One region of the Cetobacterium sp. ZOR0034 genome, then DNA from elsewhere that is predicted to be linked to it. Evidence: riboswitches for the same ligand, from Rfam matches in the RefSeq annotation. Region 1 holds a riboswitch; each other region holds the start of a gene.
What was found. Region 1 has a riboswitch for cobalamin ahead of L992_RS06780 (sirohydrochlorin cobaltochelatase). Riboswitches for the same ligand answer to the same signal wherever they lie in the genome.
Positions count from the first base shown of each region.

Region 2: it holds a riboswitch for cobalamin, as region 1 does, so the genes downstream of both, L992_RS12805 (TonB-dependent receptor) here and L992_RS06780 (sirohydrochlorin cobaltochelatase) in region 1, are expected to answer to the same signal.
Region 3: it holds a riboswitch for cobalamin, as region 1 does, so the genes downstream of both, L992_RS07345 (cobyric acid synthase) here and L992_RS06780 (sirohydrochlorin cobaltochelatase) in region 1, are expected to answer to the same signal.

Region 1 is NZ_JTLI01000029.1:19,261-23,796, reverse strand. Features, by position in the region: gene L992_RS06800 (hypothetical protein) at 1-84, shown strand, start outside; gene L992_RS06795 (hypothetical protein) at 154-618, shown strand; gene L992_RS06790 (DUF4402 domain-containing protein) at 693-1,178, opposite strand; cyclic di-GMP riboswitch class I at 1,221-1,296, opposite strand; gene L992_RS06785 (ATP synthase subunit I) at 1,456-1,713, shown strand; cobalamin riboswitch at 1,797-1,979, shown strand; gene L992_RS06780 (sirohydrochlorin cobaltochelatase) at 2,037-2,954, shown strand; partial or broken gene msrA (peptide-methionine (S)-S-oxide reductase MsrA) at 3,031-3,534, shown strand; gene L992_RS06770 (ABC transporter permease) at 3,590-4,536, opposite strand, start outside.
Region 2 is NZ_JTLI01000113.1:3,428-7,963, reverse strand. Features, by position in the region: gene L992_RS12820 (hypothetical protein) at 1-920, shown strand, start outside; gene L992_RS12815 (META domain-containing protein) at 963-1,349, shown strand; gene L992_RS12810 (NlpC/P60 family protein) at 1,336-1,803, shown strand; cobalamin riboswitch at 1,876-2,066, shown strand; gene L992_RS12805 (TonB-dependent receptor) at 2,073-4,040, shown strand; gene L992_RS12800 (YkgJ family cysteine cluster protein) at 4,048-4,536, shown strand, end outside.
Region 3 is NZ_JTLI01000033.1:4,723-9,258, reverse strand. Features, by position in the region: gene cobD (threonine-phosphate decarboxylase CobD) at 1-166, opposite strand, end outside; gene cbiB (adenosylcobinamide-phosphate synthase CbiB) at 184-1,131, opposite strand; gene L992_RS07345 (cobyric acid synthase) at 1,128-2,615, opposite strand; cobalamin riboswitch at 2,743-2,920, opposite strand; gene L992_RS07340 (YMGG-like glycine zipper-containing protein) at 3,076-3,414, opposite strand; gene L992_RS13490 (hypothetical protein) at 3,440-3,598, opposite strand; gene L992_RS07335 (flavin reductase family protein) at 3,753-4,430, shown strand; gene L992_RS07330 (MATE family efflux transporter) at 4,503-4,536, shown strand, end outside.

The DNA of each region.
Region 1 (4,536 bases):
GATAGATTTAAAGAAAATGGAAAGAAAGAACCTCCAGAGAAAGTAGAGATAGTAGATGTGTATAATTTACCTAAAGAAAAATAATAAAGGTTATTTATTTTATGAAAATGTGATATACTATTAATCTGAGAAAATGTTATGGAGGAATTTCCAATGAATGAGATATTAGTAAAAATTTCAAAAAAATATATGATGGCTTTAGAAAAACAAAGTCCTGAGGATAAAGAGAGTAATATAATATACGGAAAGATATTAAATATATTAGAGAAAAATCCTGAATTAAATCTTTTTGGTCTTTTAGAAGAGTTAAACAAAGGAAAGAAGTTTTATGAGAAGAACAAAGTCAGAAATCGTAGAGATAGATTAACAAATCTAGATATTATGATAAAAAATGCAAATACAATTGTAGATAATCTTTTAGAAGAAGATGAAGAGAGTCTAAGAAGAATAGAGAGAAGCTTAAATAGAAGTGATATTTATAGAGATAGAATGGCTATGAATATTTTATTAGCAGAGTTTCCATCACACGAATTACACGAGGTTTATTATACAATAAAAAATGATCAATGTAAGAAGTTTTTATTAGAAGTTGTAAGCGAAATAAGAGCTGAAAGATAAAAATAAGACATCCTTTGTAATAGTAATTATACTGTTATGAAGGATGTCTTTTATTGTGAATTTGATTATGACAATTAATTATAATGAGCTTTTAAAGTGAAATTCCCTGAATATATTCCCGGAGCTTGGTCACGACTTACATCAGTCGAAGCAGCAATATTCAGAATCTGTTTTCCTGAGTCAGATAATTCAATAACATCATTTCCAGGAGTAATCCATTCACCAGGTTTATTTATTTGAGTACAATTAAATAAAATTGTGAAAGTATTATTCCCATTTTTTAAAGGAACTCTAAAACTATCTCCTTCAGATTTTACACCTTCAAAAGTTATTCTAACTTTCGAATTAGATTCTCCTTGAAGCGAGAAACTAGAAAAAGCTTGATTGAAAGTTCCAGGTAAAATATCGCCGAACTCTAGATCTTTATCAGCTTTTACTGTTAGCGGTTTTAAAACCTTAGCATTAATCTGCATTATTGCTTGATTAGACTGTCCTTCATTTGATAAAAGATTTAGAGACACCACCCCAAATAAAGTGCTTAACATTAAAATTTTTCTCATTAATTCCCTCCTAATAAAAACAAAAAAACCAACTACACTATAAAGTGTAGCTGGCTGTCATTTAAAAGACCCTGTAGCTTTGCGTCATAAGGTTTCCCTTATTTTGCCAAAATATAAAGACTGTATTAAAATAATATAACAAAAAATAAAAAAAGTCAAATACTTTTATTGTATATTTTAAAATGTAGATTAATTGCAAGGAAAGTTGTTTATTTTACAGTAAATAAAAATATGGAATTAATGGTGTAAATTCTTTAAATATAAGGAGATGAGTAGGATGGTTATTGCATTTGTAGGTGGGATTGTTTTAGGGTTTTTATTTTTTTATAGTCTAGATTTTGGAGTAAATGAAAGTAAAAGATTTAAAAATCCGTCATTATTTATATTTATCACATCTCTAGTGAGAATTATTATTCTTTTAGGGGGTTTTTATTTCTTGGCACAAAACAATGGTTATAACTTTTTTGCAGCATTAATCGGAGCTTTAGTGTCTAGAATATATATTGTATATTTTTATAAGAATAAAAGAAAATAGATATTTAAATATCAACATAATATATATATAGCTCACGGAGTATTCTTTTTTTATAGAATGATTGAAAAAAATACAATGTAATGATAATATACCTCTGTAATGGTTCGAAAGATTAAAAGGGAATTGAGTGAAAAGCTTAAACGGTCCCGCCACTGTAAAGAGGATGAAAATAGATTAATCCACTGAATTTTTATTTTAAAATTTGGGAAGGAATATGAGTAAAGTGAATCTGAGTCAGGAGACCTGCCATTATAATCTGCGAGGACGGAGAAGAGTTTAAGCTCTTCTCTCAAATTTAAAATTATATTTGGGAGGTTATTTTTATGAAAAAATTATTATTATCACTATTTTGTTTGTCATCAGCATTAATTCTAGCTCATGGTGAAGATGCTTTTGAGGACTCAAATTTTTATACAGGGGGAAAAAGTGCTATAATTATGACACATTTTGGAACTACACATAAAGACACGAGAGCTAAAACAATCGATAGAATCAATCAAAAAGCAATTAAGGCTTTTGAAGGAAAAGCTGATGTTTTTGAGGCTTATACTTCGAGAATTGTTGCTAAAAGAGTAGAGGCTAACGAGGGAATAAAGAAGTATAATCCGAGTGAAGTTTTGACTTCATTAAAAAAACAAGGGTATAAAAATGTTATTATACAACCAACAAATATAATAGATGGTGTGGAAATGGAGTCAATAAAAAGAGAGGTTTTACTTCATTCAAAAGATTTTAATAATTTGAGAATAGGGGATGCACTTCTAACAGATCCACATCATTATGAAGACGCAATAAAGGCGATAATGAAAATAGCAGCACCTCTAGGGAAAAGAGAAGGAGTAGTTTTAGTAGGACATGGAACATATAATTCTGCTACTTCAGCTTATGCAATGTTTGACTATATGGCAAAAGATATGAATGAACCAATTTATGTGGGAACAGTTGAAGGATATCCAACTTTTGAAACTGTTGTGAGACAATTGAAAAAAGCTGGAAAGAAAGAAGTTGTCTTAATGCCTATGATGTTTGTAGCTGGAGATCATGCAAAAAATGATATAGCTGGAGATTGGAAAGAAAACTTAGAGAAAGAGGGATTCAAAGTAAAAGTAAAATTAACTCCTTTAGGAGAGATTCCTGAAATTCAAGATATGTTTGTAGGGAATGCAAAATTTTTAGAAAAGCATAGAAGTATTGATATTATAGAAAAAAAAGCTGGATATGCAAAAAGTAAAGATATTTAGTATTAAAATTAACAAATTTTGTATATAATGTAGATGAGGTGATTTTATGAAAATTAAAAATATCGATTCAAACTTAAATATTCATGAGATTTATTTAGCCGGAGGATGTTTTTGGGGAGTAGAGGCCTATATGAAAAAAATATCTGGAGTGATAGATGTTGTTTCAGGTTATGCTAATGGTTCTACAGAAAATCCAAGCTATGAAGATGTTATATACAGACATACAGGTCATGCCGAAACAGTAAAAGTGATTTATGATAGAAATATTATAGATTTACCTCTACTTTTGAAATATTATTTTAGAATTATTGATCCAACTAGTTTAAACAAACAGGGTAATGATAGAGGAACACAGTATCGAACAGGGATTTATTATACTGATTTAAATGATAAATCAATAATTGATAAGGAGATATTAATTCTACAGCAAAGTTATTCTGAAAAAATTCAAATTGAGATAAAAGTTTTGGAAAATTTTTATTTGGCAGAAGAATATCATCAAAATTATTTAAAGAAAAATCCAAATGGTTATTGTCATATTGATTTAGAAAATTTTGAATCTATTTTAGTTGATAAAAAATAAAAAGATAAAACCCCGTTTTAGTTTTTAACTATACGGGGTTTATTTTTTTAAGTTATTCAGCTCTTAAAGCATCTATAGGATTAAGTTGTGAAGCCTTTTTAGCTGGTGTGACTCCGAAGATAACTCCTATGAATGTTGAAACTCCGAGTGCTAATGATATTGAAAATATCGAAAATACTGGAGGGATATTTACAAAGTATCCAATTATAAGAGCTAACGAAACTCCAATAACTACACCTACAACTCCACCGATTCCTGTTAAAATAACAGACTCCATTAAAAATTGAATTAGTATATCTTTGTTTGTAGCACCAATTGCTTTTCTTATTCCGATCTCCTTTGTTCTTTCAATAACACTAACTAACATTATATTCATAACTCCGATTCCACCAACAAAAAGTGAGATACCAGCAACAAAAGTTATAAATAGATTTAAAGTACTTAGAATTTTATCAAATGAAGCAGCAGCATTACTCATAGTTTCAACTTGATATAGTCCTTTAACTCCGCTAATATCCTCTAAAACTTTATTAGCAGCACTCATATCAGTAGCTAACTCTTCAGGGTTTTTAGATTCTACAATTATAGAGTTATATCCTCCTGTAGATAGATTATAAACTTTATCATACGTGTTAAGTGGGGTTCTCATAAATCTAGGGATTCTTTGTCCACCCATAACTTTCACAAGTTCTTCTAATGGATTTTTAAAAACTCCAACAATTTTATAAGTGATAGGGCTATTTTTTCTTCCAATAGCAAAAGACATCTCATTTCCAACAGCATTTTCTGAACTACCAAAAAGACTTTTAGCGGTAAGATTATCTATCACTAAGATTTTCTCACCTTTTTCATATTCAAATGGAAGAAAAGCTCTACCGTAAAGATATTCAGCTTTGTCAATTTTCTCATAGTCTGGAGTAGTTGCAGTGAGCTGTATCATCTCACGTCTACGCCCCACTTCAATAAAAACTCTAGTACTTATATTTGCACTTACATTTT
Region 2 (4,536 bases), on a different contig from region 1:
AAATGGAACTTATGGTAGATCAGTGGAACTTGGTAAAAGGTAAATATGAACTAGAGATAGAGTATCAATATTCGGATAGAAAAGAAGTTTTGAAACTAAGTATTAATATGCCTGAATTTAATCCTGAAATATATTTAGATTTTGATTATAAAACTCCGATTTTGAAGAAACAGGAGTATGGTAAAAAATATTTGATTATAAAAAAGATAGGTTTGAATGATTATGATCTAGAAATAACTAAAAACAAGGTAAATTCGGAAGGACTAAAATTGAATTTAGCTAAAGAAGCTTCATTGAAAATCGTTCAGGAAAATATAGAGAAGCAAGAAAGTTTAGAAAATGTTAGAATTGTTCCTTTAAAAGAGGTATATCCTAATATTTATATCGAGCAGTTAAATGATGATATATTTAATGATACGAAAGAGATTTATATAGGGTTAGAGTTGCCTCAAAACTTGGATTTAAATATGAATTATAGAATTGAGGGAGAGGTATTAAGTCTTAGTTACAATAGAGTAAAAAAGGTTTTGATTGATAAAGTTTTTATATTAGCTATGAAAAATGAAGTTTCAAAGACGATAGCCTTAGATAAATGGTATATACCTGGGCAAAAAATATATATTGATGATTTTAGAGAGGTTCAAGGGTATTATTTATTAGAGGAAACGGGAGTATTGTCTGGAAAATATAGTGGTCTTAAAATAAAAGTAAATGATATAGAAGAAGAGATAGATGAGTTTGGAGAAAGTGAAGAGATAGATTTAGATTTTGGAAGAATGAAAATTGAAAATGGAAGAGCTTCTATTTGTATTGATAAGTTAAATCATTTAATTCAAGGGTCGGAAATTAATTATAAAATTTTTGATAAAAATGAAAATATTATAGAGAGTGTTCGTTTAAAGTTTTATATAGAAAATTAGTTTATAAAATATTATTAAATAAAAAAGGTGAGGTGTGAAATTATGAAGAAATTGGTATTAGTTTTGTTTGCGATTTTTTTAATGGGAGGATGTTTTGCTAAAAAGGTAGATGTGTTATCAAAAGTTCTCGATAATACTTACAGTTTAGAGAATGTAATTGAAGAAAGTCAGATTGATGTTTTTTTTCAGAAGGAAAAAATAGTAGGTAATTCTGGAGTGAATAGATATTTTGCAACTTATAAAATAGATGGAGATAAAATTTCTGTGGGGGAAATAGGTACAACTAGAATGATGGGACCAGAAAATTTAATGTTACAAGAGCAAGGGTATTTAAAAAACTTAAAAGAAGCACAAGAGGTTAGAATAACAGAAAATGGAATTCGAATAGTTACAAAAAGTGGAGTGGAATTAAATTTTGTTAAGAAATAAAAAAATATTAATAAATATAATGATTTTGTTCTTACTCTTGTTGACAGGGTGCTCATCAGCTAAAATTAGTGAAAAAGAAAGACAGGTTAGAGTAGTTAAAATTTCAGGCTTTTACAACAATTGGAAGGGGACTAAATATAGATTAGGTGGAACTACTAAATCGGGAGTAGATTGCTCAGCTCTTATGCAACACTTATATAAACAGAAGTTTGAAGTTAGTTTACCTAGGACAACTGAAAAGATGTCCTTAGAAGGGAAAAAAATAAAAAATAGAACTCACTGGGAAGTTGGAGATTTGTTATTTTTTAAAATTGGTAGAAAAAAAATACGTCATGTAGGTGTTTATTTAGGAAATAATAGATTTTTACATGCATCAACCTCTAGAGGGGTGATTATCTCTGAGGTTGATGATTATTGGAATAAGCATTTGTGGCAAGTTAGAAAGGTTTTGTAAATTATACCTAAATTGTTATTATATTTTAAATGTACAGATAAAGTTTTTGTTATAAAAAAATTATATTGGAAAATATTAAGTAAGATGTGTTAACATGTGAAGTACTAAAAAATGACATCTTAATATGGAAGTGTGGTTAAATTCCACTACGGCCCCGCCACTGTAACATTGACGAAAGCACAAAAGCTCACTGAGGTAACTTGGGAAGAGGTGCGAGTAGGGTGAAATGAGTCAGGATACTTTTAAGATGATACTTCGAGGGAGGAAAAATGAATAGAAAAATCATGGTGCTAAGTCTTTTGACTTACACAACTTTGGCTTATTCAAAGTTAGATGAGAGGATTATAAAACTGGAAGAAAGTGTTATAACCACAGATAATTTTGAAACCAATATCAAAGAAACAGGAGCGAATATAACAGTTATAACAAGTGAAGAGATAGTTGAAAAAGGGGCTCAAAATCTTGTGGATATTGTAAGGATGGCACCTGGAGTTATTGTATCACATTATTATGATAGTATTAGATTTGATGTGCGTGGAGCAGGGAGTCCTGTTCATGCAGAAAAAAATACCATAGTAACATTGGATGGAGTACCTATAAAAGGAGATCAGATAACAAATATTCCAATAGCAAATATTGAAAGAGTAGAAGTTGTTCCTGGCGGTGGAGGGATTTTATACGGTGATGGAGCTATTGGAGGAATTGTAAATATTAGATTAAAAAAAATTGATTCATTTTCAGAGGGGAAAAATTATTCAGGGCATATATCAGGATCTGTATCAAGTCATGAATCTAATAAATTTGGTGTTGGTGTGAATACAAAAATGACAGAAAAAATTGCAACAAGTATTGGATATAACTCTAGCTTACAAAGAAGTGATAAAAGAGGCGATGAATATGGAGATATATTTAGTAAAAGAAAGAACTTTGTGCTAAGTACAAAATATAATTTAAATGATGGAGAGATTGACTTTAGATATACAAGAGATGAAAAAAAATATGCTAAAGATGGTGATGTACCAGAGGATATTTATGAAAATGATAGTAGAAATCCGGGGAATATTTCAAGAGGTGAATCACATAGCAATGATTATTACTTAGGATATAGATATGATTTGAATAAAAAAACTCAACTGTACTCTTATTTAGGTTTTTATGAAAAGAAATTTGAAACTCATAATCCAAAAACAGGAACCGTAATTCCTAAAGATGATGAGGAAAAATTTTATGGGAAAATTCAATTAAAGCATAACTATACAGAGAGTGATTATTTTATGTTAGGAACTGATTTAACTAAAGAGATTGCGACTCCACAAGATAAACGAATTGATGATTCAACAAAAGATAGTTATGGAATATTCTTAATGAATGAAAATAAAAGAGGTAAATTTACATTTTTACAAGGTGTTAGATACAATACTGCAGAGTATAACTATTATTTTAGAAATAGATCACCTATTCCAGAAGAGAAGTGGGATACTAAAAATAAGACAAAGTATAATGACTATTCTTACACTTTGGAAACGAGATATTCCTATAATGAATCAGGCGTTGTTTATGGAAAATTATCTAGAGATTTTAGAACTCCGTTAATATCAGAGATGCGTTATACAGTAAATGCTGAAAAATTAAACCCACAAACACAAGATACAATAGAGTTTGGTGTGAAAGATTATATAAATGATACATATATAAGTTTGTCAACATTCTATAAGATGACAAGAGATGAAATCTATTATAGTGGTGAGGAGTATTCGAATTTCCCATATTATAATATTGGAGATACTGAGAGATACGGTGTAGAAATTTTTGCAGAACATTATTTTGAAAAGCTTACTTTAAATACATCAATAACATATATATATCACAAAATAAAAGATTCTAAATTTGATAGTTTAAAAGATAAAGAGGTTCCTTTTATTCCTAATTGGAAATTGGGATTTGGTGCAAGATATGAATTTACACCTAAAATAGTTGGAAACGCAGATGTAATTTACTATGGAAGATATTTTGACTCGGATGATCCTACAAATATCAGAAAAAAGGATCAAGGAGATTATGCAACTGTTGATATTTCATTGTCTTATAAACCTTTAGAATCTCTTACATTAACTGGAAGAGTTAATAATTTGTTTGATGAAAAATATGCAACATATGTGGGATATTGGGATGATATAAGACAATATAATAGAGGGGATGGAAGAATTTATACGTTGGAAGCGACTTATAAATTCTAAGGTAGTTATGAAGAGGCTGAGAAATATTTTAAAGGAAGCTAAAGAAAAAATTGTAAAATCAAACGGTGAAAGAGTTTGTAATCAGACGAGTAATAGTTGTGGTTGTTGTAATTGGGATTATTCTTTGATATCTTTAAAAGAAAAAGCAGAGATATTAAACTTTATTAGTTCTAATGATATTGTTAAAGAGAAAATTTTAAGGAATAAATTAGAGGATAAGGCATGTTATTTTCATGATAAAGAGAGTAAAAGTTGTTTGATATATGATTTTAGACCTATATGCTGTAGATATATTTCTTATAAAATATATGAAAAGAGTGATTGTTTTAAAACTTGTTCTCCTCTTGAACCGTGTAAAAAAGGGAAATCAACTGTAATAAGAATTGAAAAAGAAGATGTTTGCATTTATGATAAAATTTTGAAAAAGTTTTCTTTGGATGAGAAAGAATATTGTTTTATAGATGATAAAGCGATACCTGAATATCAGGAGTATAAA
Region 3 (4,536 bases), on a different contig from region 1:
CTACATAATCTATATCCGGATACTTCTCCAAAGCTTCGAAATTTTCTATAACTGCTTTCTTAAAGCTCTCCGGAACCCCTAAAGGATTTATATTAGAACTATAATCTAATACCTCTACTCCATCCTCTCTTTTCAATCTATAAATATTCCCACCATGTAAATCCATGTTCTCACATCCCATCTTTATACTAATTGTATTAAACTACTAAATAAAACAACTCCCACCAAAGATGTCATAAACATAATTTTATAACATTTTTTTATATCCTCTTTTTCAAACTCTTTTATTTTATCTCCTATTGTTGGCTTCTCATAAAGCTTTCCAAAATATCTAGTCTTTCCTCCAAACTGAACCCCAATAGCTCCTGCAAAGCTTGCTTCTGGATGGCCAGAATTTGGACTCGAATGATTTTTTCTATCTCTAAAAAATATCTTTAAAGGTTTTTTCATTCCCATTCCCAAAAGAAAAGTTGCTATTGGAATAATTAAAGCTCCTGATAATCTAGCTGGTATAAGATTAAAGAGATCATCTATTTTTGCAGATGCCATTCCAAAATCAATATACTTTTCATTTTTATATCCAACCATAGAATCTAAAGTATTTATAGCTTTATATCCCATAGCTAAAGGTAATGCTAAAGAGACTCCATCAATCATTACTAAACTTCCCAAAAAAGCATAAAACATCGGTGCTATTATCCCATCCACAGAGTTCTCAGCTATAGTTTCCATTGTACTTCTCACAACTTGAACCTCATCCATTTCGCCTGTATCTCTACTTACAAGATATGATAGCTCTTTTTGAGCTCTTTCTAAATCGCCACTTTTTAAAATTTTATAAACTTTTATACCTTCAGCTCCTAAACTTTTTGTTGCTAAAGTTGTATAAAGAAAGAAAATTTCTAAGTATTCTGAGCTTTTAGCTATATAATAAGAAGCTATTGCCGTTGTAATTATAACAACTATAGCCATAATAGCTCCCCAAAATTTTTTATTTTTAAATTTATAGATATTTTTTTCTATTATATTTATATAGTTACCTATCAATCTAACTGGATGTGGAAACCAATACGGATCTCCAAACATCAAATCTAAAACATACGCTATTAAAAATTTTAATGTGAAGCTCATACCTCGCCCTCCAAAATCTTATAAATAGCTTTCATGTCTATATTCTCTCTAAATATTTCTTCTAATTTATCTAGTTCACGAAGTCTATATTCATCAAAATCCATCTCAGACTCTTTTTTTTCAAGACCTTTCTTCTCTCTAATTTTATTTAAAATAAAATCAGAAAACTCAGTATTATCAAAAATTCCATGTAGATAAGTTCCAAATATATTTTCATTTACTGTTGCAATCAATCTATTATCCTCTGTACACGAAATCTCTTTTCCAGATGTAACTCCTTGATGAATCTCATATCCCTTTACAAAAATACTTCCCATACCTTCTAATAAACCACTGTTACCATTTAATACTCCGGAGTATTGAGTTGTAACTTTTTCCTTTTCCATGACAGTTTCTATATCTAAAAGACCTAACCCAGGTAGCTCCTTTATATCTCCTTCAATACCATACGGATCTAAAACTCTCTCTCCTAAAATTTGAAACCCTCCGCATATCCCCACAATAGGAATGCCTCTTCTAGAAAGCTTTATAATCTCTTGAGCGATCCCTTTCTCTTTTATATCTTTCAAATCATCTATGGTATTTTTAGACCCTGGAATTATTATTAAATCTTCATCTCCTAATTCATGAGCTGATGTAATATATTTTATATTTACATCCTCATTTATTGAAAGAGCATCTATATCTGTAAAGTTTGATATATGTTTCAATTTTATAACCGAAATATTTATCTCACCTTTTTTATTTTTTATTTTATTAAACTTCTCTGTAACACCATCCTCATCCTCTATGTCTAGTTCAAAGTATGGCATAACTCCTAAGATTGGAACTCCTGTTAGCTCCTCGATTTTACTTAACCCTGGTTTTAATATATCAACATTTCCTCTAAACTTATTTATAATCACACCTTTTACTCTAGCTCTTTCATCTGGTTCCATCAAGCAAATTGTCCCATAAATTGAAGCAAAGACTCCACCTCTATCAATGTCTGCAACTAAAATAACAGGCGCATCTATCATCTCAGCTAACCCCATATTAACTATATCATCTTGCTTTATATTTAATTCAACAGGACTACCAGCTCCCTCAACAACACATATTTCACTGTTATTTTTTATATAATCATATGCAAGCATTATATCTTTTTTTAACTCTGTTTTATAACTTCCATACTCTAATCCACCCATGTTTCCGATAGATTTTCCATTTACAATAACCTGAATTCTTCTATCGCCAGTTGGTTTTAGTAAAATAGGATTCATAGTATAGTGAGCATCCACTTCACAAGCTACAGCTTGTACAGCTTGAGCTCTTCCCATTTCATGCCCAGATTTTGTTATATAAGAGTTCAGTGCCATGTTTTGAGATTTAAAAGGTAATACCGCGTGTCCGTCTTTAAAAAATGCTCTACATAAGCCCGTTACTGTTATGCTCTTCCCTGCTCCTGAAGATGTCCCAACAACCATTATATTCTTATGTTTCATATATCTTTCTCCTAACTTTAATTGAAGTTTAGCGGAAATATAAAAGTGCGAAAGTGAATAAAATTTTTATAATTAGAATTGAATGTAAACAAATCTAAATATAAATCTGTTCACCGCAGATTTTATATTTTCTTAAAATATTGATGGCAGATATCCTGACTCAGATTCATCCTACTCTTAGGCCTTCCCATAAAATTACAGTGGCTTAGTCTAATTTCGTCCTCCTTACAGTGGCGGGACCGTGTGAGATTTTCACTCATCTTTCCTTTTAATCAACTTCTTGAACCATTAATACTATACATATTTATCATAATTATACATAATGATAATGTACAAGTCAATCATTTTTAAAATTTATCGTTTATAAACAAAACTAAAATAATGCATTTAAACCTATCTTTAGTCATTTGTGTTAGAGATTATAACAAAAAGAGCCTTCAATTGAAGGCTCTTTAATCTTTTAATACGGTTGACTATAATACGGTTTTGTATTTTGCTGATTATTATATTGGTTATTATATTGTGGCTGAGTATATTGTGGTTGTTGCTGGTAATACGGTTGCTGATTCACATCTTTTATCGTTTGAGTTTGATCCTGAACTGATCCAACTAATGCTCCTGCCGCTGCACCTATTCCGGCTCCTAAAAGTGTAGCCTTACTATCTCCACCGATAGCTTGCCCTAGCAATGCTCCCGCTCCTGCACCAACTGTTGTTGAGCCTATTGTATTAGAACCTACATTAGAGCAACCTGATAAAATTAAAACTGAAAATATTGATACAATTAATATCTTTTTCATTTCATTCACTCCTTTTAACTATCTATTACTCTTCCACTATTACAGTTTTATTAATCATAAACTTTATTAGTGAGAATAAAAAGAATGGTGAAGCCAATCCAAAAGTTATTACAACTAATAGTGTCCACCCTAATAAAAACAATAAACTATCCGCAAATCCAACATCACATCTTAATCTTTTCATTTTTTCACCTCTTTTTTATTTTTAGTATTCTATATTAATATAATGTTTCTTTTAATTTTACAAGCTTTTTTTTACTTTCAGAAACTAGACATCGAATAATTATTGATGTATAATAAAAAGATAAGATAAAACATTTAAAGAAAGAGGAATCAAAATGACTAAAGAACTATTTAAAGGAAGTGTAGTTTTAAATCCTGTTCCAGCTGTAGTTATTACATCTAAAAATAAAGATGGTAAAGAAAATGCTTTTACCGTTGCATGGACTGGTACTATCTGTACAAACCCACCTATGCTTTCAATTTCAATTAGACCTGAAAGATTATCATATGAATATATAAAAGAAACTATGGAGTTTACCGTTAATCTTCCAAATACTTTCCAAGTTAGAGAAACCGACTATTGTGGAGTTATATCTGGTAGAGATGTCGATAAAATAAAACATCTTGGTTTAACTTCAAAGCCAGGACATCATGTAAATTCACCCTATATCGAGGATTTTCCTATAAACATTGAATGTAAAGTTAAACAAATCATACCTCTAGGAACTCATGATTTATTTTTAGCTGAGGTTGTTGGATCTCATATAAATAAAAATATAATCGATGAAAAGGGAAAGATTCACTTCGAATGGGCTAACTTAATAAACTATTGCCACGGAGAGTATTTCCCAATGTCTAAAAAACCTATTGGACAATTTGGATTCTCAGTAGCTAAAAACCCTCTTTTAATAGAGAAATATAAACATATCAAATCTTATGTTGAATATAAAGATGAAAGAAGCGTTAGAAAACCAAAGAAAAAAATTAAAACCAAAGCAAAAAAGAAAAAATAATAATTACAAATAAAAAGAGCAGATGGGCAGCTTATAACCCATCTGCTCTTTAATTTACAAAAGGAGTGTTATATGATTCAAAAATTTAAATTTGAAAAAAGCTTTA